2 regions of the Salirhabdus salicampi genome follow, and region 2 is predicted to be linked to the other one. Evidence: predicted binding sites of a transcription regulator. Region 2 holds the regulator's gene; the other holds the start of a gene.
What was found. The regulator LexA, encoded in region 2, represses DNA repair genes until DNA is damaged. The targets are predictions, from matches to a motif close to CGAACATATGTTCG.

Region 1 (15,919 bases), on a different contig from region 2:
ATACTTCCTGTTACCACTTGTGTATCGACTTTTTGAAAGTCTCCGTGGAGGTGTACTTTTCCTTTTATCGCTTCTGTTTGTAACTGTTCACAACGGACATTATTCGTATAAATATTTCCGTTCACCGTATTTAATTCCCACTTAACACCTACTCCTCTATCAATTGTAATGTTCCCGTTCGATGTTTTCGCATTTAACGTTTGGAACATCGCATTTTTCATATAGATCGGTCCATTAAATATTCGTACAGCACCATGGATATAACTCTTCTCCGGGAGATATAGGGTAATGTTCCATTTCATTTTTCTTATATTCGAGCGGATTTGTAACGTTTGTTTTTGAATATCAACATGGAGATGGCGATTTAATGCATCGGTTGCTTCCTCTTCGTTTTCGACTTGATAAACGTCTGCATTAATCTCAATTCGAATGGAAGGTTCATCCCATTGTTTAACATTGACCGTACCGTTCTCAATATGGACATCCATGTCACTTACTAGTTGATCCTCATATTGGAACACACGGGAAACTTGTTCATAATGACCAAAGTTAAAATCTAAATCCGTCTTTTTTAGTTTATGAATCGTTTCTTCAATTACACTCTTTACTTTCTGTTTTGTGGAATGGTATTTACCATCCATGTTTTCATTTATGAACTCTTCATCCTGTAACTTCTCCAATAATTCCTCTGCCTCTTCTACTGAAATGTCTCCCGCCTTCAGTTTATTCAAAATTTCCCGCTTCTTCTTATTCACACGAACCTCCCCTTTCCCATTGTCCGTTAAAAAAAGTGTCCCCACCTAAAAAGGTGTAGGACAAATTAGTCGTTAAACTTCCAAACGTAAAATTCTTCAAATTGTAGACGTTTCAATGCTTCCTCATACTCACCAATAAAGTCAGGACTCTCTCTCATTCTACTTAACATTCCTTCCGCCTGTGAACGGTGAGCTTTAATCGCCTCCATTTTCGTTGGGAAAACGTCTTCTGTATCGATGTTCACATCAGGAGTCCCTAATGTTTGATGACGATCATTCGTAATAGCTTGCACCCACAATTCTGGTCGAACATCATTGTCCATTTTGCCAACCGCCTTTACCGCAGCTGCTCCCATCGCATTATGATCCGGATGAACGGCATAATCCGGGTAATGGGTAATGACTAAGGTTGGTTTAATGTCCTCCAAATATGTAAGCAAATGGGCTGCAATTTCATCTGTCGATTCAAACTCTAACGTTTTGTCTCGGTATCCAAGCATTTTCACATCCATATGTAGGATGTTACAAGCATCTTTTAACTCCTTTTTACGAATTTCCGGTAAAGATTCCCGGTTTGCAAAAAGGGGGGTACCCATATTTCGTCCCATTTCACCTAACGTTCCACACAAATACGTAACTGGAATACCGTTTTGATGAAATTTTGTCGCTGTTCCTGCAACTCCAAATGACTCGTCATCTGGGTGTGGATAGATAACGACTACATGTTTATGATGATACACATACATCTCTCCCTTAATATCGAAATGGCTTTTCACTAATTTGTAACGCGACAGTCAATCTTCCTTCCGCATCATGCCCTGCTAATAACAATTGATCTTCTTCCGTTACTTCCCAATCTGCCAAACCCTCAGCGTAGATCCAACCAATATCCATTTTTAATCCTACTCGGTATGAATCAGTTCCACCTACAATTTTTGCACGTGTGAAACGAACTTGTGCATTTCGAATGAAGGCTCCAGCATTTGAAGCATTTTTGTCAAAATGCTTCGCGTATGCCCCGTTCGTCGTTTCCAAGTGAAGATACACATCACGGTTTTGAAAGCGATCAAGCTCCCGCTGAACGTTTTCTATTTGAATCGGTTTCATTCATTGTACTCCTCTCACGTTCTTCTTGTTTTTACGATAGCGAAACGTATGCTGAACGTCAACGTTTTGCACTTTTATGTAGAAATAGCCGGATTAACCGGCTATTTCGTTTACGTCGTAATCATTTCGTCAATTTTATCTTCCATCCGTTGCCGATCTCGCTCAAGTACTGGCTTTAAGTAGCGTCCTGTATAGGATTTTTCATAATTCGCCACTTCTTCTGGTGTTCCAGTGGCTACGATCATTCCGCCACCTTCCCCACCTTCGGGTCCTAAATCAATAATATAATCCGCTGTTTTAATCACATCTAAATTATGTTCAATAATTAAAACAGAATCACCGTTTTCAACTAGTCGTTGTAATACAACAAGTAAACGGGAGATATCATCAACGTGTAAACCTGTTGTCGGTTCATCCAATATATATAATGATTTACCAGTGGAGCGGCGGTGAAGTTCACTTGCTAATTTCACCCGTTGCGCTTCCCCGCCAGATAATGTAGTAGCTGGTTGCCCTAAACGTAAATATCCTAAACCAACGTCAAATAACGTTTGTAATTTTCGTTTAATGACCGGAATATTTTTGAAAAATTCAAGGGCATCTTCCACTGTCATATTCAAAACATCGGCAATTGTTTTCCCTTTATATTTTACTTCTAAAGTTTCTCGATTATATCTTTTCCCATTACATACTTCACATGGGACATACACGTCTGGTAAGAAGTGCATTTCAATTTTTATAATGCCATCTCCCCGGCACGCTTCACAGCGACCACCTTTTACGTTAAAGCTAAAACGTCCTTTTTTATAACCCCGTACTTTTGCTTCATTTGTGGATGCAAATACATCACGAATATGGTCAAAGACACCGGTGTATGTGGCTGGATTTGAACGAGGAGTACGACCAATGGGTGATTGGTCAATATCAATCACCTTCTCGATATGTTCAATCCCTCTGATTTCTTGATGCTTCCCTGGTTTCGCCTTACTACGATACAACTTTTGCGCAAGTGATTTATATAAAATTTCATTAATTAACGTACTCTTACCGGATCCGGAAACCCCTGTCACTACTGTCATTAGGCCTAAAGGCACTTTCACATTTACGCTCTTTAAGTTATGTTCCTTAGCGCCTTTAATTTCAACATATTTCTGATTACCTTCCCTTCGTTCCTTTGGAAGTGGAATGAATTTCTTCCCTGATAAGTAGCGCCCTGTTAAGGATTTTTTATTCTTCATGACTTGTTTTGGTGTACCATTAGCAACAATTTCACCGCCGTGGACACCAGCACCTGGACCAATATCGATTAAATAGTCGGCTGCAAGCATAGTATCTTCATCATGTTCTACAACAATCAGTGTATTCCCTAAGTCTCTCATTCGTTGCAGGGCAGCAATTAAGCGGTCATTATCCCGTTGATGCAACCCTATGGACGGCTCATCTAATACATATAAAACACCAGTAAGAGCTGAACCGATTTGCGTTGCTAAGCGAATCCGCTGTGCTTCCCCTCCCGATAAGGTACCTGCCGACCGGGATAATGTTAAATAATCAAGCCCTACATTCATTAGGAAAGATAACCGATCCATAATTTCCTTTAAAATCATTCGTGCAATATGCTCTTCTTTTTCTGATAATTGGACACTCTCAAAGAAGGACTTAGCTTCATGAACAGAATACTTCGTTATTTCCCCTACATGCTTTCCATCGACTAATACCGCAAGTGCTTCTTCCTTCAGGCGGTACCCTTTACAAGTTGGACACGGCTTTTGTGCCATATATTTTTCCATTTGCTCACGAATATAATCCGAAGACGTTTCTTTGTAGCGACGTGCTACATTGTTAACAACCCCTTCAAAATATATGAAATTTGATCGTATTTGTCCTCGTTCGTTTGTATAGCGAAACTCGATTTGATCTCCACCACTACCAAACAAAATTTTATCCATTTTTTCTTTCGGTAGGTCTTTTACCGGTGTATCTAAATCAATGTCATAATGACGACAAACACTTTCTAATAATTGTGGGTAATATTGGGAACTAGTCGGTTCCCAAGGAGCAATCGCATGCTCCCGTAAAGTTAAATCCCCATCAGGAATGACGAGATCTAAATCGACTTCTAGTTTCGTTCCTAATCCGTCACAACGTTGACAAGCTCCGTATGGACTATTAAAGGAAAATAAACGAGGTTCTAGTTCACCAATTGAAAAGCCGCAAATTGGGCAAGCGTGGTTTGCATTAAATAGTAATTCCTCATCGCCAATTACATCGACGATTACCTTTCCTTCGCCAAGTTCCAAGGAAGTTTCTAACGAATCACTTAAACGAGAACCAACACCATCCTTCACAACAATACGGTCAACAACAACTTCAATGGAATGCTTTTTGTTCTTCTCAAGCTTAATGTCTTCAGATATTTCCCGCATTTCTCCGTCAACACGCAGGCGAATATACCCTTCTTTTCGCAGTTGCTCTATGACCTTCACATGCTCACCTTTCCGTCCAGAAACGACAGGGGCTAATATTTGCAGCTTCGTTCGTTCCGGATATTCCATTATCCGGTCAACCATTTGCTCCACCGTTTGGGACTCAATTTCAATGCCATGCTCCGGACACGTCGGGCGCCCTACTCGTGCATAGAGAAGACGTAAATAATCATAGATTTCCGTAACCGTTCCGACTGTTGAACGAGGGTTTCGACTAGTTGTTTTTTGGTCAATGGATATTGCCGGAGATAGTCCTTCGATCGCGTCTACATCTGGTTTATCCATTTGCCCTAAAAATTGACGCGCATAAGCAGATAACGATTCTACATACCGACGTTGTCCTTCAGCATAAATCGTATCGAATGCTAACGAAGATTTCCCCGAACCAGACAAGCCTGTCATAACCACAAGCTTGTTTTTCGGAATTTCTACATTAACATTTTTTAAATTGTGGGCACGCGCTCCTTGTATTTTGATTGACTTCATCGTCATATACGATTTCATCCTTCCGATTTTAACTCCAATATAATATCGCGCAATTCCGCAGCACGCTCAAACTGTAAGTCTTTTGCGGCTTGCTTCATTTCCTTTTCCATCTCTTCGATTACTTTCGCTTTTTCTTCTTTACTTAATTTCGCCACATCATTCTTCACTGCATACGTTTCTTCTTCCTCCGCAGCAACGGTTGCCCGAATGACGTCACGAATTTCCTTTTTAATTGTTTTCGGTACAATTCCATGTGCCTCATTGTATGCAATTTGCTTTTGACGGCGACGCTCTGTCTCATCAATGGCTATTCTCATTGAGTTCGTTATTTTATTAGCATACATAATTACTTGACCATGTTCGTTTCGGGCAGCTCGCCCAATTGTTTGAATGAGGGAACGTTCCGAGCGAAGGAACCCTTCTTTATCTGCATCCAGTATAGCAACTAAGGAAACCTCGGGTAAATCGAGACCCTCACGTAACAAGTTAATCCCAACTAACACATCATATTTTCCTAACCGTAAGTCACGAATAATTTCAATTCGTTCTAACGTTTTAATTTCCGAATGTAAATATGCAACCTTGAATCCTACATCCTTCAGGTAGTCGGTTAAGTCTTCGGCCATTTTTATCGTTAACGTTGTCACAAGAACCCGCTCGTTACGTTCAGTACGCTTGTTCACTTCACCTATTAGATCATCAATTTGCCCTTCAATTGGACGTATATCAATTTCAGGATCCAACAAGCCTGTAGGACGGATAATTTGTTCCGTCACTTTCGGTGTGCGTTCTAATTCATACGGGCCCGGTGTAGCCGAAACGTACACGATTTGATTGACCTTCTGTTCGAACTCTTCAAACTTCAATGGTCGGTTATCTAAGGCTGAAGGGAGACGAAACCCGTGGTCGACGAGGGTCATTTTTCTTGCTCTATCCCCGTTAAACATGCCTCGTATTTGTGGAATCGAAACGTGGGACTCATCAGCCACAATTAAAAAGTCATCGGGGAAGTAGTCAATTAACGTATAAGGAGTAGATCCTGGAGGTCGTAGTGTTAAATGTCTGGAATAGTTTTCGATTCCAGAACAGAATCCCATTTCCCTCATCATTTCCAAATCGTAGTTCGTCCGTTGCTCTAGACGCTGGGCTTCTAATAGCTTCCCTTCATCATGTAATTTTTTCAATTGTTCCTGGAGCTCATCTTCAATATTAGCAATTGCTTTTTTCATTTTTTCTTCCCTTGTGACGAAGTGGGAAGCTGGAAAGATTGCTACATGATCCCGGTCTCCGACAATTTCACCCGTTAACGCATCTACTTCACGGATACGATCTATCTCATCCCCGAAAAACTCAACCCGAATGCAGTGTTCCTCACGAGAGGCAGGGATGATTTCGACCGAATCACCTCGTACCCGAAATGTTCCCCGTTGAAAATCAATATCGTTTCGAGCATATTGAATATCTACTAAATTTCGCAGAAGTTCATCTCGTTCTTTTTCCATTCCAACTCGTAACGACAATACGAGCTCCCGATATTCTTCCGGCGAACCTAAGCCATATATACAGGACACACTAGCTACAATGATGACATCACGCCGTTCGAATAATGCTGAAGTAGCTGAGTGTCGCAACTTATCAATTTCATCGTTAATGCTTGCATCCTTCTCAATATATGTATCCGTCTGTGGGACATAAGCTTCTGGCTGATAGTAATCATAGTAACTTACAAAATATTCAACTGCGTTATTTGGAAAATAGTCTTTAAATTCACTATATAATTGTCCCGCTAACGTTTTATTGTGGGCAATGACTAATGTTGGTTTGTTCACTTCTTTAATTACATTTGAGATAGTAAAAGTTTTCCCAGTTCCAGTTGCTCCTAGTAGTGTTTGATGTTTTTTATTAGAATGTATACCTTCGACCAACTCTTTTATCGCTTTTGGTTGGTCACCTTCAGGTTGATATTTAGATATAAGCTCAAATTGCTTATCCACATTCGGACCTCCATTTCATACCTGTTTCCTTTATTACAAACATTGTAACATAAAAGCGAACAGACATTCGATTACAAACCCTTTTTCTATTTACCTATAGAATAGGCTTTTCTTTCTATTTTTGCAAAATTCACTTATGAACATAACAAAAAAGCCTGCCGATCATGAGGCAAGCTTTACGATAAATCTTGATATAAACGAAAACGTGGTTTTTCCTTAATGAATACGAGACCAAGTTCATGATGCTCTCCTTCATATAACGCACGCTGTACAAACCGGAGTTCACCATCTAAGTTGCGTACTTCCAGCTTGCAAAAGGTTCGATTTCGTTGAATTGCCTCATAAAATTCCTGTTCATTGGAAACCGGAATTTGATTTACTTTTTCAATCTTTTCGCCCACTTCAAGCCCCATTTTATGTGCCGGACTATGAGGGATCACACTTAAAATGGGCAACCCATCTGATTGAGGTGAAAATAGAGCCAACTTTTCCTGATCAACAAACCGAACCGATAAAAAGATAATAAAGCGACCAATCAGAGCAATTCCGATGCCAATGTAGGCAACAACAGGTACATAAAAACTACCAATCGCAGCAACCCCTGTTAATAAGGCAAGCAATAATATCCATTTCCCCAATAATTTCGCCCCTGCCTTCGCATACATCCCTTGAAATGATTGGTCTACTCCAATTAAAAAGGGAACAAGCATAAGGTGGAAGCCCCCATTTCCTACTGGGAACACAGGCCACCATTGTATAGGTAACGTAATATCTCCTGTCGGGATGAGCACAAACAACGGTAAGACGGTTAATCGATTCACTTTCTGAATCCCAATAAACTTTCCCCGCTTCCCTTTCAATAGACGAGGAAACCCGCCTTCCCTTGTAGCAAAAACAAGGATTGCTTCCATCAACAAGAATAAACTGAGAATCAATAATACAAGCGGATAGTGTAATTCGTATAAGTCAGCATACCATCCAGTTGGGATATATGGGATTGAAAATTGAACTAGTAAAAGGACGGTAACAAATGTCATTCCAAAAACGTAAGCGGGTGATAATAACGTTAAATTACCAGTAATAGATAATACAATTGTCCAAGCTGAAAGTAAGACAATAAAAGAGATTGGCAGAAAACTTCCGGAAACAATAAATGCCCCTGAAAGAATCACCATACTTGTGAAACTCAACCACCACGTGTTACGTAATTCAGCTCCGAACTGATAAATTTTCGAGCCGAAATCAAGCCGCTCCTGTTTCGCCCTTTTTACCGATACAATTATAAGCAAAAGGAAGAACCAATAAAACAGTGGTTGATAGATAATAAATGATATTCCTCTTAATAATTCCAGTAATAACGTCTCAATCATGTTGTTCCCTCCGTAACGGTATTATAATAGATTTCGATAAAAAAAGGTAATCTCCTTCATATAACAGACCGAAACAGAATATACTTTTACAATTCTGTCAGATTCAACATGTGAGGAGGGTTTGTTGGTGAGATTTCCTTTCTACGTTTTCTTTATAATTTCCTTGCTGCTCACTGCTTGTAGTCAAGATGAACGAGCGGACAACGAACATGAATCTGCCGAACAACAACCAGCCACTACTGAAAACAATGCAACAAATGAAGAAACGAAACAAAATGATAACGTACGAAACAACCCAAATGAGTTGTTTTCAAAAATGGTCCTAGCTATGCAAAAACAAAACAGTTACATAACAGAATCATCCTTATCTATAGAAGTAAGTGGGAATGAAGATGGGACAATGGAAATGGAAAGTACTTCTGAAATTGTTTTAGACCCATTTCAATCCCATGTAAGTACGACGTTAACAACTACAGGGGACGGTGAAAATGTTTCTGTGCATATGGAAACGTATAATACACCTGATGGGAGTTACTCTTTCAACTCGATGTTTGGTTCTTGGATATTTTCTGAGAGTGACCAACATCATATTTTTGATAAGCTTTCCCCCGGTGATTTTTATGAAAGTCTTGTAACGCTGGAAGAAGAAATCGATATAGAAGAGCAAGACGAGCAAATGATCGTATTGGCAGGGGGAAACATTCAAGATATACATCGCTTTTTCCATTCAATGCCTATCGATGGTAGCGAAAATTTGCCTGAAAGCAATGTAGATATTGTAACAGCCTCAATGAAGGGGGTAATTCATAAGGATAGTTTGCTACTTGAATCATTATCATGGCAACTAGAACTCGTTGGAGAAGATGAGAACCTTTCTGCGAACTATACATTTACATTAAACGTTAAAGATTATAACACGATAAACGAGATCAAAGTCCCTGATGACATCATTGAGGAAGCGATGGAAGAATCGAATTAAACACACTTATTCTCCCCCCTCTTATAGAGGAGGGAGTTGGTCTATATACATGTTTCCTCTTTCACTCAATACCTAATGTTTTCATAAGCTTCTAATAATAAATCTACGATGTGCACCGCACGAACTTGATCAGATAACCCTTCCTTTTCAATACCTGACTTCATTTGAAGTAAACATCCAGGGTTAGCCGTAACTACTGTTTTCGCCTTCGTTGCAACCGTTTGTTTCATTTTATAGTCTAAAATTTGCATAGACATTTCTGATTCTAAAATGTTATATATGCCAGCTGACCCGCAGCAACGACTCGCATCTTTCATCTCCACATAAGTCGCCCCATAAATTGATGATAAAAGTGTACGAGGCTCCATAAATGTTTTCTGACCATTCCGTAAATGGCAGGAATCTTGATAAGTGATCACTTCATCATCTAAAGATAATGGCTGACGATGAAACTCTAATTCTACTAAAACACTTGTAATATCTTTAATTTTACTCGCGAACATTTTCGCCCGTTCCGCCCACTCTTTATCATCTTTTAGTAGTTGATCATAGTCTACGAGAAACGCCCCACAACCACCTGCATTTGTAATAATATAATCAATGTTTTCTTCTTCGAAAGCTTGAATATTCCGTTTCGCCATCTCTTTCGCTTTCTCTTTTTCCCCACCATGTCCGTGAAGGGCCCCACAGCATGCCTGTTGATCTGGGATAACAATTTCACAACCAGCATATTGAAGTAACTTAATGGATGATTTGTTCGTTTCTAAAAACATCGTATCCATTAAACATCCCGAGAAAAATGCAACCCGCTTCTTTTTAGCATCTTTAGGTTGAAAATGTCTTTCCCTATATTTCATTTCATGTTTTGTCGGTACATTCGGTAATACTTTTTCCATCGTACGAACGCTATCAGGTAATAGATTCATAACCCCTATTTTCCTCGCTACCTTTTGCATTCCAGAACGTTGATACAATCCTAGTAATGAAGTGAAATTAATCATTCGGTTTTGATGAGGAAATAGTTGATGGAAAAAGAAATGTTTCATCAATTTCGCCGAAGGAGATGACGTCTTATTTTGATAAATGATATCTCTTGCTTGTTCTAATAAATGACCGTATTGTACGCCAGATGGACAAACAGGTTCACATGCACGACACCCTAAACACATGTCGAGAGATCGTTTCACTTCTTCGTCCGGCTCGATCTCCCCATCGACAACCGCCTTCATAAGGGCAATTCTACCCCGAGGGGAATGCCTTTCATCCTGAACAGATTCAATATATGTAGGACAGCTAGGCAAGCAAAATCCACAACGCATACAATTTAACAATTCATCATAATCCATTTTTTCTTGAAATTGTTGTTGGATTCGCTGTTTTTCTATCGCCTTCATCGGGTGACCACCACACGTTTCCGCTCTGACTTCGCAAACACTTTCCCTGGATTCATAATATTGTTTGGGTCAAAGGCCTTCTTCACATTTAACATTGCGGAAACGCCTTCTTCCCCTAACTTCCAATGTAAATACGGTGCTTTCATAGCACCGACCCCGTGCTCTCCTGTAATCGTTCCACCTAACTCAACAGCGACAGCGAAAATTTCTTCAAATGCATGTTCCACTCGCGCAATTTCTTCTTTGTTTCGTACGTCTGTTAAACAAGTTGGGTGTAAGTTTCCATCACCAGCATGGCCGAATGTACAAATGTCTAATTCATATTTGTTAGCAATGGTGTTAATCGCTGCAACCATTTTCGCAATGTTGGATCGTGGGACTGTCGCATCTTCTAAGATGGTCGTTGGCTTTAATCTTGCTAAGGCGGATAAAGCTGCGCGTCTTGCTGTTCGTAACGCTTCAGCTTCTGCTACGCTTTTCGCACTATTGACTTCTACTGCATCGTTTTCTCTACAAATGTCCATTATCTTTTTCATATCATTTTCCACTGTCTCTTTATTACCATCTTGCTCGATAAGTAACACCGCTTTCACATGAGTTGGTAAACCAATCTTTGAAAAATCTTCTACTACTTGAAGCGTAGATTGGTCCAAAAACTCTAATGTTGCCGGAATGATTCGGTTTGATATAATTTGCGACACTGTACGGGCAGCAGCCTCTAAATCTTCGTACAAAGCTAATATCGTTTGTTTTTCTTCTGGCATTGGCAAAAGTTTTAACGTTGCTTCCGTCACAATACCGAGCGTTCCTTCAGAGCCGACGAACAGCCGTGTTAAGTCATATCCGGCAACATCTTTTGCCAACTTTCCGCCGGTTCGTATAATATCACCGTTGGGCAGTACAACTTCCAATCCCATGACATAGTCTCGAGTGACCCCGTATTTCAAACCTCGCAATCCACCAGAGTTTTCATTAATATTTCCACCAATCTGGGAAATTTTCATTGAACTTGGATCAGGAGGATAAAACAATCCTTTCTCTTCAACAGCCTCCATAAGTTGTTGAGTAATCACTCCCGGTTGTGTCGTTACTGTTAAATTTTCCTGATCAACCTCCAAAATGTTGTTCATATGTTTGAACAGTAACACAATTCCCCCTTCGGTTGGTGTTGTGCCTGCACTTAAATTCGATCCTGATCCCCTCGGTACAATCGGAATGCGGTATTCATTACATAACTTCACGATACTCGCTACTTCTTCGGTATTTCGGGGGGACACGACCCCATCAGGCGTCGATTGAAACTGTGGTGTTGCATCAAATGAATAAACAAGTTTACTTGCATTGGAGTCTGCCACATTTTCCGCACCGACAATATGTACCAACTTCGTTTTAAATTCATCTGGAAGCATACACATTCTCCTTTAGATACATTTCTTATGTTTATTTTAGTGAAAATGACCTATAAAAGATATGGGCAATTACACAAAACAATACTACAAAAGCAGAATTATATTGTGTATATGCATAAAGCATACAAAAAAAGCTTGTAAACAAAGGGAGCACCTTCGTTTACAAGCTCACTCACTTACTGAAACAATATTTCCAATGCTTTTTCCATCTGTTTATCGCCGTGGTTATCGTTAATGGCATTAATAACTTCCTGTTCAATTTTCCTAGCAGTTTCTTCATTCACTGTACCTGTTACTGTGAGGCCATAATCCCGCTGGAACTTGCTAACGGCTTCTTCCGTTTTCTTACCAAAATAACCGTCTTTTCTCCCTGGGTCATATCCAAGCCCATCCAGCATAATTTGAACGTTTGATACTCGTTCACCTGTCATATCGTATTCAAGTGGTTTCGTTAACTGAATTGGATTTGTGTAATAAAAATCAGGTTGTTTTACCTCTACTGTTGGTTCAATCCCTTTTTTATGAATCCAATTTCCGTTCGGAGTTAGCCATTTATAAATTGTTAACTTTAAATTGCTGCCATCTCCTAAGTCCATCGTCTGTTGAACGGTTCCTTTTCCGAACGTTTTTGTTCCAACGATGTCATAGCCAGCCGCTTCATGTAAAGCTGCTGCTAAAATTTCTGAAGCAGATGCACTACCTTCATTTACCAATACAGAGACTGGATAATCTTTTTTCTCCTTCGTTCCGGAGAAGTAACGTGTTTTCTCACCGTCCCGATTTTCAATCATGACATAAGGTTCATCTTCTGGAATAAAGTGCTTCACGATGTCTTCAACTACGGTAAATAATCCACCTGGATTTCCCCGAACATCAATTAAAAGACCGTCAATGTTCTCTTCTGTCTCCAATTCGTTTAACGCTCTTTCGAACTCAACCGCTGTCTTCTCTGAGAAGGAGACAATTTCAATAATTCCAACTGTTTTGCCGTCCACTTTTTCCGTTCTCTTATAAACCGTTTCAACTGAAATTGTATCCCTCACTACATCGATGGATAGTGATTCTGAAACACCTTTACGCTGTATTTCTAACGTTACAGTCGTTCCTTTTTCACCACGAATCTTCATGACAGCTGAATGTAGATCAAGTCCTTCTAAACTTTCTCCATCTACACTTAAAATTTGATCGTTTGGTTTTAATCCTGCCTTTTCCGCTGGTGAACCTTTAATTGGGGAGACGATGGTAACAAACCCATCAATCATACTAACTTCAGCACCAATTCCCTCAAAGGATGATTCAATCGTACCTTGAAACTGTTCCACTGTCTCAGGATCCATGTAAACACTATATGGGTCATCTAATGTTTCTAACATTCCACTAATAGCACCTTCAATAAGTGCATCGTCTGTTACGTCCATAACATAATTCTGCTGAATTGCTTCGTATACACGAGCAAACTTGGAAAAGTCACCTTGATTTTGAAACGAGTTTAAAAATTTCTGTCTTGCATCATCCAGTTCCTCTTCGGATAATTCTGCGATTGGATCTGTACTATTTCCTTCAGCATCTTGAAAATAGTCAGCAGCTTTTACTCCTGCAAACGCAACTCCTGCTCCAAACAACATCGCGACAACCATCAATACTGCGACAAAACGGCCTCTTAAATTCATAACTTTTCACCTCTATAATTGCATTACTAATCCGTTCACCTTGCACAAAAAGGCATCACACCTCTGTGCGATGCCTTCTATCATACTATATGTTTCTCCATCCGTAAACATGTACCATTTAGTAAGAGAGGTACTTCAATGGATTGACGGCATTGGACTTGTCAGCTGTCCAGCGTGGCCCTAAATGGAGTTCAAAATGTAAATGTTGCCCAGTTGAGTCACCTGTATTCCCCATATACCCAATCCGTTGTCCTTGTTTTACTTCATCTCCATCACTTACAGTTCTAGAACCGTAGCGCATGTGGGCATAAACTGTTGTATAAAACTTACCACCTAAGTAGTGTGTAATAAAAACTACTTCACCATATGATGCAGAACGGTAGGACCGGGATACAATACCATCTGCTACGGAAACAATAGGTACGGTGCCAGCTTTTGCAACATCAATTCCGTAGTGCATCGATCCCCATCTTTTACCATAGCCACTCGTTAACCAACCATCCGAAGGGTTAATAAACAGTTTCCCATTTGGATTTTGGTTTACTTGCTCTAATCGCTTCTTTTCCTGTTCTGCCTTTTTCAGTAACTGTTGTACTGAGTTTTGCTGAGCAGCTAAAATCTCAGCTTGCTCTTCTAAAGACATTTTATTGCTGTGGAGCGTTTCTTCCTCTTGTTCAAGTTGGGCTACCAACGTAATTTGACTTTGTTTTTGTTTTTCCAAGTCCGCTTTAATGGATTCAAGCTCGTCCTTTTTTGCAACTAAATTTTCTTTTTTATCCTCAAGCAATTGTTGTTGGACTTCTAAATCTTGTTTTTCTTCGGCTTGCTTGTCCATTATCCGTTTATCTTGGTCCATAATCTTTGATACAGCCGTACTACGGTTTAATAAATCCCCAAAATCTTGTGCTCCAAGTACTACATCTAAGTAGTTAATTTGCCCACCGTTTTTTTGTAAATTACGTAGACGGTCTTTTAACATGATATCCCGGGTAGCAATCTTCTGCTGCAAATCTTCAATACTCCCCGTTAATTCTTCGATATCATTTTCTGTTTCATGTATTTCTTCTTCCTTCTCAACAAGTTGTTTCGTTGTTTCCGTTATATGATTATCCAGCTGCTGAATTAATCCTCTAATTTCTTTTTGCTTTGCTATGTTTCTCGCAATCTCGTTTTCAATTGTGCTCTTTTCACTACTAATGTCACTTTTTTGATCTTTTAAATTATTTTGTTGATCTTTCAGTTCTTCAATTTCCCGCTGAATATCTTCTAGAGTTTTCGCAAAGGAAATACTCCCTTTCGAAAACGTAACAGATACAGCTAAGAGTACAACTAATGTCATTAAGGCAATAGACTTTTTCCTCAATGTTCCGATTCCTCCCTCATCATTCTTTCTCTATCTACACTTTTAAGAACTTACGAACGCTCATAATGCTTCCCCATATACCGATAAAGCCGCCAATTGCCAGCAACATACCAGATAACTGCCATGCAAACGGGGTAAATGGCAATAACTCAATAAATGGTAATGTTATGCGGTCTTTCAATTGGTAATAAACATAATGATAACCAGTCATTACGACAGCAATTGGGATGATAGAACCTAACACTCCCATAAGCAATCCTTCAATGAAAAATGGCCATCGAATAAATCCGTTTGTTGCCCCTACTAGTTTCATAATGCCAATTTCTTTTTTTCTAGCAGTGATTGTAATTTTAATCGTATTGGAAATGAGGAAGATAGCCATTAATACAAGTGCCCCAATTAGGCCAATTCCTATATATCTGGCATATTCATTAAATGTAAACATTTTTTTCACGACATTCTCTGCGTACACAACTTCAGACACATTGGCGAAGTCTTCCACTTGCCGCGCTACTTCAATCGTGTCAATCGGATTTGTCGTTTTTACAATAAAAGCATCATTTAGTGGATTATCTTGTTCGAATAAACTCCAAACTTCACCGGCGTCCCCCATGCTTTCCATCAACGACTGTAACTCATCATCCTTGGAGGAATATTCTACGGTGGATACTTCCGGTATGTCTGTTATTTGTTTTTCTAGTTGAGTTCTCTCCGTTTCACCTGCTGTGAGATCAATGAGAACTTTAATTTGAACATCCTTTTCCACATTTGTAGCCATTTGATTGATGTTCATCATAATGGCAATAAAGACTCCAACAAGAACTAAAGTAGTTGTAACAGCACCAATCGAAGCAACAGTCATCCAACCATTACGAACAATATTTTTGCTTCCTTCCCGAATGTGAC
Region 2 (15,919 bases):
TTCATAGGGTGCTCTTCATGCCAACTGCGAAGGTCCTCATGCAAGGACTCTTTTATATCATTTACTGTTTGCTGCAATCCGATAAACGAAGAAACGCCTACCACTATACCTTTTTCCTTCAGACGATCAATCTCTTCCTGTAACGTATTTGGTTGAAGAGATAAAAGTTTACTCATTTCTTGTTGGGGAACCCACTTTTGTTCTTTCAACAAACGAATAATATGTTCTTCAGGAGTACCTTCTTTGTTCGCTTTTAATTTTTTAATTGTATCCTCATGAAACTTATACTTTTCACCTATTGGATTAATTACCATCCCACCACCGATTGTTTCTACCGGGGTAGCCCTTCTGATAATAAAACGATCTCCCCGACTGATGACAATTGGCTCTGATAGGCGTACTTGACAATAAATTTCCTCTTTCGTATTTTCAACCTCGTTGCGGTCAAAAAAGACAATTTGTCCGAAGATTTCCGAAGCCCCACTATGAAATTTTATTGGCGTACGCTGTTTAATTGAATAGTTAATTTCCTTTGGTAATGTTAGCGCAATATCAACAACACTGCTCTTCACATACTCGTCCGACTTCACAAGGACATGTCCTCGTTTAAGCTCATTCTTGTGAATTCCCGCTAAATTGACAGCTGCTCTTTGCCCAGCCAACGCTTTATCCACGTCCTCGTGATGTACTTGAAGATGTCGTACCTTCCCTTTTTTATGAGTAGGTAAAACAAACACAGTATCCTCTTTTTTTACAATGCCATTGTAAATGGTCCCTCTAACAATAGTACCAATTCCTTTTAGTGAAAAAATATTATCAATGGGCATTCTGAACGGTGAATCGCCACTCTTCGTCGGTATTTGCTCTAAACGTTGTTGGATAGCATCCTTTAATGCATCAATCCCTTTTTTCGATAAACTGTCCACTTCATAAACGGGAGAATGTTTAAACGCAGTATCTTCTACATATTGCTGCAAATCTTCTCTTACTATCTCTACAAGATCTTCTTCCACAGCATCTACTTTTGTAATAACAAAAATCGCATTATGTATTTCCAGCAAGTTCAAAATATCCATATGTTCTTTTGTCTGGGGCATAATCCCCTCATCCGCCGCAATAATAATGAGGACTAAATCAATACCGGCTACTCCCGCAATCATTTGCCTAATAAACCGTTCATGCCCTGGCACATCAATTACAGAAACGCTGATATTTGATCCATCAAGTTTTAACGGTGCATAGCCAAGTTCAATTGATATATTCCGTTCTTTTTCTTCTTTTAATCGATCTGTATCCATGTTGGTTAAAGCTTTTGTTAAGGCTGTTTTTCCGTGATCAATATGGCCAGCCATACCAATGGTATAATGCAAATCGCTCATGTTAATTCACCATACTTTTTATTTTTTCGGTAATGTTACACGACATATTGTACCTTGTTTCGGCCTTCTATGAAAAGATAATTGACCGCGATGTTTTTCAATTATTTGGTTTGTAATCATAAGTCCAAGTCCTGTACCATTTTGCTTTGTTGTAAAGAAAGGGTCGTATATTTTGTCCATGATCTCTTCAGGGATACCTACACCTTCATCTTCTACATAAATGACAACATGATCCCGCTCGTTCTTAATGGAAACATAAACGTTTCCTTCCTGTTCAATCCCTTCAATCGCATTTTTTATTAGGTTAATAAACACCTGTTTCATTTGTGATTTATCACAACGAACAAATACCTCTTCTCCTTCTGTATAAGAAATCTGTACATTAGAAAGCCTCGCTTGTGATTGCATTAGTTTACAGACGTCCGATAATAATGACGTAATACTCGTACTTTCCATTTGGTTTGTCATAGGCTTCGAGATAAATAACAATTCAGATGTAATGTTTTCTATTTTCTCAATTTCTTCCTCCATTATTTTATAATATTCGCCCTTCAAATCAATACCTGTACGCATTAATTGAAGGAATCCTTTTAACGATGTGATAGGATTTCTAATTTCATGGACTATTCCTGCTGCTAACTGACCAGCAACTGACATTTTTTCTGATTGAATATAAAATTGTTCCGTCTCTTTCAATATGGTCACATCTCGTGTAATCATAACAAAATACCATTCATTTTTTGTTCTATCATAAACTTTGCAAACTATTGATTCTACCCAAACGTAAGCGGCATCTTTATGAAGTATGCGATAAGTAAACGTCTTTTTTGTACCTGTTCCGTAAATGCTTTGCTTAATATAATCTTGATCGTCAGGGTGAATAAAGTGAAATATATTCGTTCCAATTAACTCTTCCCAACTATAATTAGTTAATTTCTTTATATTTTTTGAAATATAGTCAAGGGTACCATCAAACGAATACACAGATAATACACTAAAACCCTCTTCCTCAATCCATTCTAGTATACTTGGAGGCAGTTCACTTACGTTTTTAAACATATTTCCCCTTCTTTCTCCCGAATCAAAGGAAGATACCAATGAACGTATTGAACTAGGATATCTTCTCTTTTCCAATCTAACTCCCCCTTAATCAATAAGTACTAGTGTAGATACATCATATTATTTGTAGGGAAAGTCCCTACTCTATTTATGTATAATAAATTTTACGAAATATGACAAAATTGTTCCCATTTCGGTATGTTATTTATATATAATGGTTCATTATATTTTCCAATCCATTCTAAAATCGATATATTCAGTATAGTATAAATCGCTCAAAAAAAATGTCGAAATTTCACATATTAATAATAAAATATTCAAAATTTTCTAACATATGATGAAACGAATCATTCATGCTATGATTTTACTTATACTGAAAGTGCTAAAGTAGGTGATATTATGTCAGATTTATTTATGTTTTTTATCATTATTTGGTCATTTATTATGTTAGGCTTACTAACCATTGGCGGCTATTTTATGTTTCGAAAATTTTTAAAAAGGTTACCAAAGGAAGATGGAAAATCCATCATTGACTGGGAAGAGTACTATGTTAACGAAACGATTCACTTATGGGGAGAACCTGAAAAACAGCTTTTAAACGAGCTTGTTGAACCTGTTCCTCAATTATTTCGTGATGTAGCGAAACAAAAAATTGCAAGTAAAATTGGTGAACTGGCTTTAAAGCGAAATGTGGACTATATTTCACAGGACATTATTATTGAAGGTTATATCAAAGCTACACCAAAACGTGACCATAAATTTTTAATTCAAACGTTACTTGAAAAAAATATCGATATCCAACCTTATGAGGCTCTCTTGGATAAATAAATAACCCTTATACCGCACGAACGGTATAAGGGTTATTTTTGTTGAGCAAATTCACTAATAGATTGTTGCTCATCAAGAAGTGCTTTTTTTAATTTAAGAAATTTAATAAGCATCGCTATGCGCCAACTAATAATCATGCCAAAAGCTAATAAAAAAAACATACTACTTGTTTCTGTAAGAGAAATACTTTGCCCGATGATTAACTTTAGTACTATACGTAAAATTAACAATCCAAATAGAATAAAAATAAAAGCCTTGGAAGGTTTTAAATATATATCTTTTCCCTTAATTTCAAACGTTGAAGTAATAATGAGTAATGTAGAAAAGAGGACACCAACTAACAGCGCTTCAATAACTTTTGACCAGCTTATTTGAAACATAGGAAAGAAAAACATACATGCACCAGTGCTCATAAATAACGGTGGTAACACAATTTTCTTTACTGTTGCTGGCCTTTTCGCAGCCCGAAGTCGAATCATAATCATTAATGTTGCCATCATAAATGCTGCAGCAGTACTGGCTATTGCCCAAAACATTTTGTTCACTCTTTTCTGTTATATATTTTAGCTGATTTATGTATGTAATACTTGATTAATCGTATCCATAACTCGATCTTCATCAAACGGTTTCACAATAAAATCCTTTGCACCTAGTTGGATAGCCTCAATAACCGTTTTCTGTTGTCCCACAGCAGAGCACATTAAAACTTTTGCGTTCGGGTCATGCTTTAAAATCGCTTTCGTTGCTTCAATACCGTTTAACTCTGGCATCGTAATATCCATCGTTACTAAATCCGGTTGTAAGTGGATATATTTTTCTATTGCATCGTTTCCATTTACAGCTTGTCCGACGACCTCATGCCCAGCTCCTTGGAGCATGTTGGATAAGGTAACCCTCATAAATTTTGCGTCATCAACGATTAATACTCTCCCCAACTGGCTGCCCCCTAACTCCACTAATCTGAACGGTCATTTGCAATCGTTAATATAATGGTAAGCGTTACTCCAACAACCGTAAAATAAACTCCTAAATCAAAAATCAATGCAGTTGCTAATTCTACCTTTCCAAAGAAAGGGAAATCAAAGTAGTCAAACCCTTGAGTTAAAAACGGTTTGTCAAAGAAAAATGCACCTACTCCAGATAACGTTGCAATTAATAGTCCAACCGGTACTAAAAGACGGAAGTTAAGCGGAATAATTTTTCGAATTGTGGCGTAGCCGTATGTCATGTACATTAAGACAATGGCAGCTGCTGTCATAAGACCACCTATGAACCCACCACCAGGAGCATTGTGTCCAGCTAGAAACAAGTATACTGAAAAACCTAATAAAATAAAGGCGATTAATGCTGTCGTTGTACGTAAGATTAAGTCATTCGGTTTCAACATGAGCCGATCTCCCTTTCCATATTTATATTAATCATAATATAACGTAACTACCTTAACAACTAACGGTAATTTATTTTTAAAACCCCGTAAATCCAAATAAGTTTGCTAAATAATTCGTAAGAATGCGCATCCAATCAAAAAATAACATAATTCCGAGGAAAATCATAATGTAACCACCGACTGTCACTAACTTAACACTGTTTCGTTTAATCCAGTCCATTTTCCCAATAAAGAACGATAAGAGAAGAAATGGTATAGAAAAACCAAGAGAATAAGCGATCATCAGCGTCAAACCTAACTCTGGATTCGTGTAAGCCATGGCGATAACTGCTCCAAGTATTGGACCTGTGCATGGCGTCCAACTCATAGAGAAGGCCATACCAATGAATGCAGATCCAAGATACCCGGAAGGGCGATGTTTAAAAGATACTCGTCTTTCTTTCAATAAGAATTGAAAGTTGAAGAAACCAATCATGACAAAACCAAAAAACACCATTAAAATGGCACCAAGTTGCCGTATATATGTTTTATACTCAATTAAGAACTCTCCTATAGTATACGTTGCAAAACCAATCATAACAAAAATGGAGGAAAATCCTAATAAAAAGAAAATTGTATGAAGCATGCTTCTCTTTTTCAACAATGCGTTTTCTGATTTTAATTCGTCAACACTCATTCCTGTAATATAAGATAGAAATACAGGGTAAAGTGGTAGCACACATGGGGATATAAATGATAGGAAGCCAGCCCCAAATGCTAAAAATATATTAACTTCTGTCATAAATGTTCTCTCCTTATAAGTCCGTATCGATATACCAACATTTTATCAAATGATGCTTAAGATTCACATTCATGACATTTGACATATTTGTGAACGAGAAGTTAACAAGCAATAATAAATCCTTCTCCAATTGAAGAAGGATTTAATCACTATTTATTATCCATTTGGTTGCTCATGGCACGCATCATTTGTTTGATTTTCTTTTGTGACGGCTTCTGTCCCATTTGCATCATCATCGTGCGAAGCATTTGTTCATTAATTGGAGGGTTTTTCTTCAAGTAGTTCATCATATATTTTCTAGCAATAAAAAACCCTAAGGCAATACCGGCCAATAAAGTAATAATAGCGATTAATACTACCCATAACGTACTCATAATTAAATATTTCCTCCTTCATGTTGTCTCTCATACAGTATAGATGAAGCAACAAGTTATGACAATAGTCGATTTTATAGGATAATCTCCTTTTTTATAGGGGCTAACCAACCATACTGATGGTTATGAACATCCATAACGAAAAAAGACGTATGAAAACCCCGCATATATTCAAAGAGCATTAATTCTGCCTCTTCCATAGAAGAACACAGAATTGTCCATTCTTTTCTATCACATTGAATGGCCATTTGCAAGTTTTGGTGCTCAATACTTATATGATTTATGCCTATATGGACCTTTGCACTTCCCTTCAATTTATCATGTAAATAGCGGGAGATCTTTGCAAATGGAATATCCTTTGTTATAAAGTCAAACTGCCGATTATATGTTTGATCAGCATGCTCCTTTTTATATTCACGTAAAAAAGCATAAAGCAAATCACTTTTATGGAAGTAATGTTTAGCGAACTCTTCCCTTATCCAAAACAACGATAATTGCAACATATGCTCGTCCCTCCTATAAGGGACATTTTAGCAAAGTTTTTTGAAAAGTTTGTCAAAATAGGTCGTTCTAACATTATAAATTTATGACAAAATATTGGCGCTCTACTGAATTACTCAGAAAGCGCCAATATTTCTTTTACTTTATTTTAATAAAGCTTCAACTTTTGACACAACATTTTCCACCGTAAAACCATACTCTGACATAATTTTTTCGCCAGGAGCTGAAGCACCAAAGGTATGAATACCTAAAATATCACCTTCGTCACCTACATACTTTTCCCAGCCTAAAGGAATTGCCATTTCGACAGCTAAACGTTTTTTCACATTTGGTGGTAATACGCTTGCTTTATATGATTCATCTTGTTGTTCAAATCGATCCCAAGACGGCATACTCACAACCGCAGCGTCAATTCCCTTTTCCTTTAGTTGCTCTTTTGCTTGCATAACGAGTTGTACTTCGGAGCCAGTAGCTAATAAAAGAACATCAGCTTCGTCCTTATCACTAGCTGACAGAACGTAAGCACCTTTCTTCACACCGTCCATAGCCTTTTCGCTTGAACCAGGAAGTGTTGGTAAGCCTTGTCTAGTTAATACAAGGGCTGTAGGTTGATCTTCAGATTCGACCGCCAATTTCCATGCCGCAGTTGTTTCATTTCCGTCGGCTGGACGAATAACAGATAGGTTAGGTACTACTCTTAATGACGGTAATTGTTCTACGGGTTCGTGAGTTGGACCGTCTTCTCCTACTGCTATAGAATCATGAGTTAATACGTAAGTAACAGGTACATTCATTAATGCAGAAAGCCTGATTGCCGGACGGAGGTAATCACTAAACACAAAGAACGTACCGCCAAATGTTTTAACGCCACCGTGTAATGCCATTCCATTCATAGCAGCCGCCATTGCAAATTCACGGACACCGTACCATATGTTACGACCAGCGTAATTTGCAGGAGTAAAGTCATCTTCGTCCTTAATCGTTGTCTTGTTTGAACCAGCTAAATCAGCACTTCCACCAATAAAGTTTGGTACATTTTTCGCAATCGCATTTAATGCCTCACCAGAAGATGCACGTGTAGCTAACTTATCTTTTCCTTCAACATATGTTGGTAAATCCTTATCCCAACCTTCTGGAAGTCCACCTTCAATTGCTGTTTCAAACTCTTTTGCTAATTCTGGATATGCTTCACGGTATTTTTCAAGAAGCTCGTTCCATTCACTTTCCTTTTGAACACCATTATTTTGTACCTTTTCTTTAAAATCTTCATACACTTCTTCCGGTACGTGGAATGGTTCATGCTCCCAGCCATAAGCTTCTTTTACGAGTTGTAACTCTTCTTCTCCTAATGGGGCACCATGAGCATCTGATTTCCCACCTTTATTTGGTGAACCATGGCCAATTACCGTTTTCACTTCAATCAATGTAGGCTGTTCAACATTTTCTTTTGCTGCAGCTATTGCGTTGCGTAGTTCATTCACATCTGTTCCATCATCAACGCGTAGTACTTGCCATCCATAAGAATTAAAGCGGCTCTCAACTTTCTCTGAAAAGGAGCGGTCTAAGTCTCCATCAAGAGAAATATCATTAGAGTCATAAAGTACTACTAGTTTTCCTAGTTTTAAGTGACCAGCTAGAGATGCAGCTTCATGGGAAATACCTTCCATTAAGTCTCCATCACCACAAATTGCATATGTAAAATGATCAACTACATTGTACGATTCCTTGTTATATTTAGCAGCTAAAAATTGCTCTGCCATTGCCATCCCTACGGACATAGCAACACCTTGTCCTAATGGACCAGTCGTTGCTTCTACCCCATCAGTATGTCCAAATTCAGGGTGCCCCGGAGTATTTGATCCCCACTGACGAAAGTTTTTCAAGTCTTCGATAGAAACTTGGTACCCAGACAAGTGTAATAGTGAGTATAAAAGCATGGAGCCGTGCCCAGCTGATAAAACGAAACGGTCACGGTTGAACCAGCCAGAATTTTTCGGATTGTGATTCATAAACTCAGTCCATAATGTATAAGCCATCGGTGCTGCACCCATAGGCATACCTGGATGTCCGGAATTTGCTTTTTCAACTGCATCAATGGATAAAGTACGAATCGCATTGATGGACTTTTCTTCAATTTGTTTAGCCATAAACGTAAAACTCCTTTCTTCTTCCATAACAATCATAACAATATAATCCTATACCGAAAATGTACACGAAACAAGTGATTTCACTTTATTTCAATGGCTTTTTTCGATGAAAGCGTTTTAAAAAAACTTATTGAAAGTCTTGTTTATTGTGATATAAATTACCGTTTTTTATTCGAAAAGAAAAACATGCACAATTTGATGTGCATGTTAATGTTTTTTACTATTTGCTTTTTCATTTTTTAATTTTTCCGGTGTAACGTCTGCACCTGTTTCATCTACGACTTTGATCGACTTCAGTTGGTTTTTAAATGATTTTCTCACATTTTGTAAATATTCTTGTCGCAACGTTTGTTGTTCTTCTTTTTCAGTTTGTGTTAAACCTTCGTTTTTTGCTTTATTTGCCAGTGCATTAATTCGCTCTAATTTGTCTTTGGAAAGCATGTATAATTCTCCTTTTATATAGCGTAAAAAAGCAAGTGTCTATTTGAAAGACCCTTGCATCTTAATATGAGTATATATTATCTTTCATTTTGATCGATTTCAAGTAATTGGTGTTCCTTATACCTACGGTGAACGGTCGCCTTTGAAATATTATACCCCATCCCCCTTAATGTTGTTGCAACTTCGGCAAAGGTTAATCCTTTTTGTTTCAACCGAATGACTTCATCAATTGGAAACTGTTTACGCTCCCGACCGTTTGCCCTATTTACGTTCTCTAAATTATGTTGTGGTTGATAACCATTGTTAACCGCTCTCTTCATTCCGCGTTTTATTTTAACATTATGTATTTTTCTTTGATATTCTTCTACAATCGAGACAATTTGTAAGACCATCGAATCGGAATCAGAGATTTGTAACTGTCCATTGTGTGTACCAGTAAAAATTTGAATACCCAATTTCTGCAGTTGGTGAAGCAAAGCAATTTTGGCGTTTCCTCTACCTAACCTTGTTTCATCTTGAATTAATAATGTATCTGCTTGTCCATCAGCAAACCGTTGCAACATTTGAAAAATGCCTTCTCGTTCAACCTGATAACCGCTCTCTCTTTCTTCTATTACATCTATAACCGTAAATCCATATTCCTCAGCTAAATACGTTAATTCTTCTTTTTGTCTCTTCAATGACGTAGTTTGCTCTTCCTTCTCCGTACTAACGCGACAATATATTAGTGCATTCATGGTGACACCTCTTTTTCATGCTTATGCTGTAATCATTGTAAAGTATAGCATGACGATACTTACACCAAATAGAATTAAAAAAGATAAGTCTGTTTTTGAAAGTTTATTAAACATTTTCCATTCCTCCCACAAATAGAACTTTTGTTCGCATCTACATACCATTATATACGAACACTCGTTCTTGTCAATAGAAATTTACGAACGGATGTTTGTATATTTTATACGTACATGCTATAATGCAAGTAATTTAATATATGCACGAGGTGAAAATAATATGACTAAGCTATCAACTAGGCAACAAGCAATTTTAGATTACATACGAGAGCAAGTACTCGAGAAAGGCTATCCACCTTCAGTACGTGAAATTGCCCAGGCAGTTGGACTAGCATCAAGTTCAACAGTTCATGGCCATCTATCTAGACTTGAACAAAAAGGCTATATCCGAAGAGATCCGACAAAACCCCGTGCTATTGAACTATTACTTGAAGATGTAGAACAAACTGCACCGAAGCAGGAAGCAGCTTTCATTCCTGTCATCGGGAAAGTGACAGCAGGTGCGCCAATTACAGCGATTGAAAACATTGAAGAATATATACCAGTACCAAATCATTTATCCCATGATGAAGATGATTTATTCGTTTTAAACATACAAGGTGATAGTATGATAGAGGCAGGAATCCTGGATGGTGATAGAGTTATCGTACGAAAGCAACAAACTGCCCTAAACGGCGAAATCGTGGTTGCAATGACAGAAGAAGATGAAGCAACGGTAAAACGTTTTTTCCGGGAAGAAAACTACATTCGTCTTCAGCCGGAAAACGCTTCTCTTGAACCGATCATCGTTCAAAACGTTGTTATTTTAGGAAAAGTTATCGGTCTATATCGGGAAATTTATTAAAAAACCAAGAAGTCATATGACTTCTTGGTTTTTTACATATCACCATGTCCCTTTTCTACGAATACAATCACATTGTTATTCAAATCAATGGACCTACTTAATATTTTATAACGATTAATTGGCTCGTTTGTTCGATTTAAAAAGTTAGGCTGAATGTTATACTCAATGATTTCATCACATTGCAATACTGAGTCGCGGTCAACATTATCTAACTTTTGAACAAATGTTTCAGTGACCATCAAAACAGAATTCGTATACTTCTTATGGATTTGCTGCCAATTTATACTCATGCTGACTCCTCCCCTCACCACATTATATGGTGCATCCGGGAATTGCTACATTGATACACCGCTACAAAAAACAAAAAATCCTTTCCGCCATTTGCGGGAAGGATTATAGAGAATCTTTGGATTAAAGGGGGAATGGGATTTTTCCAACATAAATATGCCGATTATAGTGCTGAAATATCTTTTGTAAATATAGTGTTTTCCTTCAAAAAATTTAGGCTGACCTCATTAAACTCTTCATACTTTTCAATATTACAAACATGGCCACATTGATTAATCGTATATAACTTCGAAAAATCCTCATTTGCTACATGACGTTTAATCCCTTTTAAGAACATGTAGTCTTCCGCTCCAGAAATATATAATTTAGGTATACGATTTTTTTGTTCATTAAGGCGGCTATATATATAAACAGAGTCCCTAGCAACTTTAGCCCATCGAATATATGAGGCAGCACCTAATTTTTGCGCTTCACGGATAAAAATATCTCTAGACTTCTTATGATTGTTTTTCGGCATGACAATATGAGCAAATAAAACATAGGGAACCATATAAGGTAGTAGTTTTCGAATAGGTGTGGACAATGACAGCCTTCCTACCATCTCTCCCCACTTCAGCCATTTTCCCACACTTCCTGCTAATACCATTGATTTAAACCTGTCGGGACATTGCATTGCCATATACTGCAGAATAATCGTCCCTAATGATACCCCTATAAAATGTGCTCTTTTAATATTTAATGTATTTAAAAGTTCCACAATTAACTGGCATGTTAAAGAGAGGGTATCATCGTCATGGTGAAAGTCAGCAGATACACCATGACCCGGTAAATCAAGGAGCACTAAGTTATAGTGCTCCTTCATTTCATCGATTTGTTTATAAAAGATTTTATGGTTGCCCCCAATACCATGAACGAAGACAATCCAATCTGAATGTACACTTTTCCTGTAAATGTGATAGTTTAATAGATTTTGTTTTTCTTTTTCCATTGTAACCCCATAATTCTTAGCTGTTTTTAGGCATAAGAAAACTGATTTCCCTTTGCAATAATACGCTTGAGCATCGGTTGATCCATATATAATTCACTCTGGTTACTGCTCTTCAATAATTCTTTTGTATTTGCATTGACGAATGTAATGTTTCTTTGCATATAATTATGAAAGATTTTGAGCGGTTCATTAAAAAGCATTTCTTCTTTGGTCATCTCTCTATTCAAATCGGTTGAAAGCTCTACGTTATTAAAACCTAAATATGCTTGAACTAGATCAGAAATTAACTGGTTAGTCGGTGGGTTCGGGTTCGTAATATGGTATATCTTGTCCCTTTTCGCATGGACTATTGCTGAACTTAATATATCGACTACATAATTGACCGGAACCAGGTTTTGAGTAGTGTCAGGGTCACATAAAAAATGAAACTTATTATGTTGCAATCTTTCTCTTTTTTCGATTCTACGTTTTAGTAACTCAAAACTTTTTATAATGCCATAAAGTCCAAAACTTGTATCCGCCTCACCCGTATTCGAATCACCAATGATAATAGCTGGTCTAAAGATACTGACAGAAAAAGCATTCCGATATTCAAAAGCAAGATGTTCAGCATGGCATTTACTTTCCTCATAATAGTTTACAAATGTTTTATGAAGCGGGTGTAATTCCTCTAATGCAAATTCATCTTCTCCTAATGTGTAAGCCGTACTTACATAAAAGAATTTTTTTATGTTAATTTTTTTACTAAATTCCAATAATCTTCGTGTACCATTGACATTAATATTAAAGGTTTTTTCTCTATCATTTTGATCAAATGATAAATACGCAGCACTATGGTAAACGGTATCAATTTTGTCTCTTAATAAGCTTGTAAGTTCTTCAGAAATACCTAGATTATCGTCTGATATATCACCTTGTAAAATGAATAAATTGTTACGTAATTTTGGCGATATAGATGAGATTAACTTTTCTCCTTTTTTCTCGTTCCGAATAACAGCAAAGACATGATGTCCATTTTCAAGTAATCTTTTCGTTAGTATTTTGCCAACAAATCCTGTAGCTCCAGTTAGTAAAATATTCATTGGTGATCTCCTTAGTAGAATTCATAGTTGAGATAGTCCATCCTCTTATAACATCAATACTATCAGTGTGCATACCGTTTGTCTAACTAAAATTAATGGAAACAAATAGTTTGGAATCATTGCTGCCGTATTCGAATATCTTCATGAGAGGCTCGAAGAAAGGTGACTTTTAAAACGTTCGTAATTTCGGGAGAGAGTTGACATAGTAAACTTCTAAATTGACACAACTTCCAATAAAAAAATCCTTGGCGCAATGTACGCCAAGGATTTTTTTTACTTAATACTGTTGAATATATTGTTCACGTTCCCAAGGGTGTACTTGTGTACGGAACATATCCCACTCAATTTCTTTTGCTTCTATAAAGTGTTCAAATAAGTGTTCACCAAGTGCATTAACAAGAACTGGATCTTGTTTTAGCAATTGAAGTGCATCATATAATGTCGCTGGTAAATCTTGAATTCCATTTCTTTCTCTCTCTGCTTTATCCATTACATAAATGTTACGATCAACAGGAGTTGGTGCATCAAGATTATTTTCAATTCCATCTAGTCCTGCTGCTAGCATAACGGATATTGCTAAATAAGGATTAGCTGCAGGGTCTACACTACGAACTTCAATTCGTGTACCTACTCCTCTAGATGAAGGAATACGAATTAATGGACTTCTGTTACGACCAGACCAAGCAACATAACATGGTGCTTCGTAACCTGGTACTAAACGTTTGTATGAGTTAACAGTTGGGTTTGTCACAGCTGTAAAGCTTGTTGCGTGTTTAATAATACCAGCAATAAACTTATATGCAGAGTTACTTAATTGCTCTTCTCCATTTGGATCAAAAAAGGCATTTTCACCATTTTTAAATAATGACATGTTAGCGTGCATTCCAGAACCGTTTACGCCAAATAGTGGCTTCGGCATAAATGTTGCATGAAGACCATGCTTACGAGCAATTGTTTTAACAACTAATTTGAACGTTTGAATGTCATCACAATGTTTAAGTGCATCAGCGTATTTAAAGTCAATTTCATGTTGACCAGGTGCAACTTCGTGGTGAGAAGCTTCAATTTCAAAACCCATTTCCTCTAATTCAAGCACGATGTCACGGCGGCAGTTTTCCCCAAGGTCAGTAGGAGCTAAGTCAAAGTATCCACCTTTATCGTTTAATTCCATCGTTGGTTCGCCACGCTCATCTAATGTGAAGAGGAAAAATTCAGGTTCTGTTCCAATGTTGAATTTGCTAAAGCCAAGCTCTTCCATTTTCTTCAAGTTTTTCTTTAAGTTATAACGTGGGCAACCTTCAAATGGAGTACCATCTGGATTATAAATGTCACAAATGAATCGTGCTACTTTCCCTTTCTCAGATGTCCAAGGAAAAATAACAAATGTATCAAGATCCGGATATAAGTACATATCTGATTCTTCAATACGTACAAATCCTTCGATAGAAGAACCATCAAACATCATTTGATTGTCTAGTGCTTTGTCTAACTGACTTAATGGAATTTCCACGTTTTTAATGGTTCCTAATAAATCAGTGAATTGTAGACGAATAAACTTTACATTCTCCTCCTGAATTCGGTTTTTTACTTCCTCTTTAGTAAATTTTGTCCCCATTTTATAATCCTCCTATGTGTTTTAATGGAAGAATCGTGATAACTCTCCCTGGATTAACGAAGTTTTATTATGTTTGCCAGCTTGCATTAAGTCTTTCCGCAACATTTCTCTTAACTCTTTGTCGGATAGATCTCTTCGTTCTTCTACAATCACTTCTTCTTTTTGTTGTGCCACACTGTTTTGCTTCTCTTTCATTTCAAACATCGCTTTAATACCAGCTAAGTTTACCCCTTTGTCGATTAAATCTTTGATCTCAAGTAATCGATCGACATCATTGAAAGAAAAAAGCCTGCGATTACCTTTCGTTCTTGCTGGTTTAATAAGCTCGTGTTCTTCATAATACCGTATCTGTCTTGCTGTGAGCTCAGTTAATGAAATCACGATGCTAATTGGAAAGAGAGGCATTGAGCGACGACCTTCATCACTCATTTGTAACACCCCCAAATCTTTACTATATTCACATTATATATAATGTCTCACTTTCTGTCAACACATGTTAGGAAAGTTAACATTAATTGATAAAAAAGAAAGAACAGTTTGATTTTACTGTTCCTTCTGAGTGAATTTTTAAACATGTTTGATTGGCCTAATGGATTTCAGCGCCGAAATAACTGCAATTTTTACATGTTCGTACGTTAATCCCCCTTGAACATATGCGGTATACGGTGGACGAATCGGACCATCGGCAGTAAGTTCTAGACTTGCACCTTGGATAAATGTACCTGCAGCCATAATAACTTCATGGTCATATCCCGGCATATCACTAGGATATGGACAAACGTGTGAGTTAACCGGCGAAGCTTTTTGAATAGCCTGACAAAATTGGATCATTGATTCAGGATCATGAAAGGTTACAGACTGAATTAAATCCGTTCTCTTATCGCTATAGGACGGGTTCGTATGATAACCTAATCGTTCTAGCATACATGCAGTAAAGATTGCACCTTTTAATGCTTCTCCTACTACATGGGGAGCTAAAAATAATCCTTGATACATATCCTGAAGTTGATTTAATGAAGCACCTACCTCTTTCCCTAAACCTGGGGACGTTAACCGGTTCGCACATAGTTCGATTAAGTCTTTACGACCAACAATGTAACCACCTATTTTCGCTATTCCTCCACCGGGGTTCTTGATTAAAGAACCTGCCATTAAATCTGCACCAACATCTGTTGGCTCTAATTTTTCGGTAAATTCTCCATAACAGTTATCAACAAAAATTATGCAATGGGGGGAGATTTCTTTTACAAAACGTATCATTTCTTTTATTTCGTCTACTGAATAAGATGGCCTGTTATCATATCCTTTCGAACGTTGAATGCCAATTACCTTCGTCCGATTGGATATCAGTTTTTGTACCGATTCAAAATCAACGGAGCCATTTTCTTTCAAGGTAGCTTCTTTATATGAGATA

Region 1: uvrB (excinuclease ABC subunit UvrB) is a predicted target of LexA. The motif match lies at 6,885-6,898, and genes of this name have one in related genera.

The regions. Positions count from the first base shown of each region.
Region 1 is NZ_JANBWE010000004.1:79,556-95,474, reverse strand. It holds gene NLW78_RS12360 (DUF4097 family beta strand repeat-containing protein) at 1-755, opposite strand, end outside; gene bshB2 (bacillithiol biosynthesis deacetylase BshB2) at 821-1,495, opposite strand; gene NLW78_RS12350 (YojF family protein) at 1,509-1,862, opposite strand; gene uvrA (excinuclease ABC subunit UvrA) at 1,973-4,840, opposite strand; gene uvrB (excinuclease ABC subunit UvrB) at 4,849-6,828, opposite strand; gene NLW78_RS12335 (PDZ domain-containing protein) at 7,005-8,198, opposite strand; gene NLW78_RS12330 (DUF6612 family protein) at 8,326-9,177, shown strand; gene NLW78_RS12325 ((Fe-S)-binding protein) at 9,243-10,571, opposite strand; gene glcD (glycolate oxidase subunit GlcD) at 10,568-11,980, opposite strand; gene NLW78_RS12315 (S41 family peptidase) at 12,157-13,650, opposite strand; gene NLW78_RS12310 (murein hydrolase activator EnvC family protein) at 13,769-15,013, opposite strand; gene ftsX (permease-like cell division protein FtsX) at 15,048-15,919, opposite strand, start outside.
Region 2 is NZ_JANBWE010000002.1:35,422-51,340, forward strand. It holds gene selB (selenocysteine-specific translation elongation factor) at 1-1,379, opposite strand, end outside; gene NLW78_RS06170 (ATP-binding protein) at 1,398-2,513, opposite strand; gene NLW78_RS06175 (DUF2621 family protein) at 2,835-3,266, shown strand; gene NLW78_RS06180 (CcdC family protein) at 3,299-3,802, opposite strand; gene NLW78_RS06185 (response regulator) at 3,839-4,201, opposite strand; gene NLW78_RS06190 (Na(+)/H(+) antiporter subunit B) at 4,222-4,653, opposite strand; gene NLW78_RS06195 (cytochrome c biogenesis CcdA family protein) at 4,730-5,434, opposite strand; gene NLW78_RS06200 (YneF family protein) at 5,584-5,808, opposite strand; gene sirA (sporulation inhibitor of replication protein SirA) at 5,883-6,311, opposite strand; gene tkt (transketolase) at 6,453-8,456, opposite strand; gene NLW78_RS06215 (DUF896 domain-containing protein) at 8,664-8,897, opposite strand; gene NLW78_RS06220 (YneB family resolvase-like protein) at 8,975-9,634, opposite strand; gene lexA (transcriptional repressor LexA) at 9,909-10,532, shown strand; gene NLW78_RS06230 (hypothetical protein) at 10,565-10,822, opposite strand; gene NLW78_RS06235 (alpha/beta fold hydrolase) at 10,984-11,808, opposite strand; gene NLW78_RS06240 (SDR family oxidoreductase) at 11,835-12,890, opposite strand; gene glnA (type I glutamate--ammonia ligase) at 13,168-14,505, opposite strand; gene NLW78_RS06250 (MerR family transcriptional regulator) at 14,527-14,934, opposite strand; gene NLW78_RS06255 (methionine gamma-lyase family protein) at 15,073-15,919, opposite strand, start outside.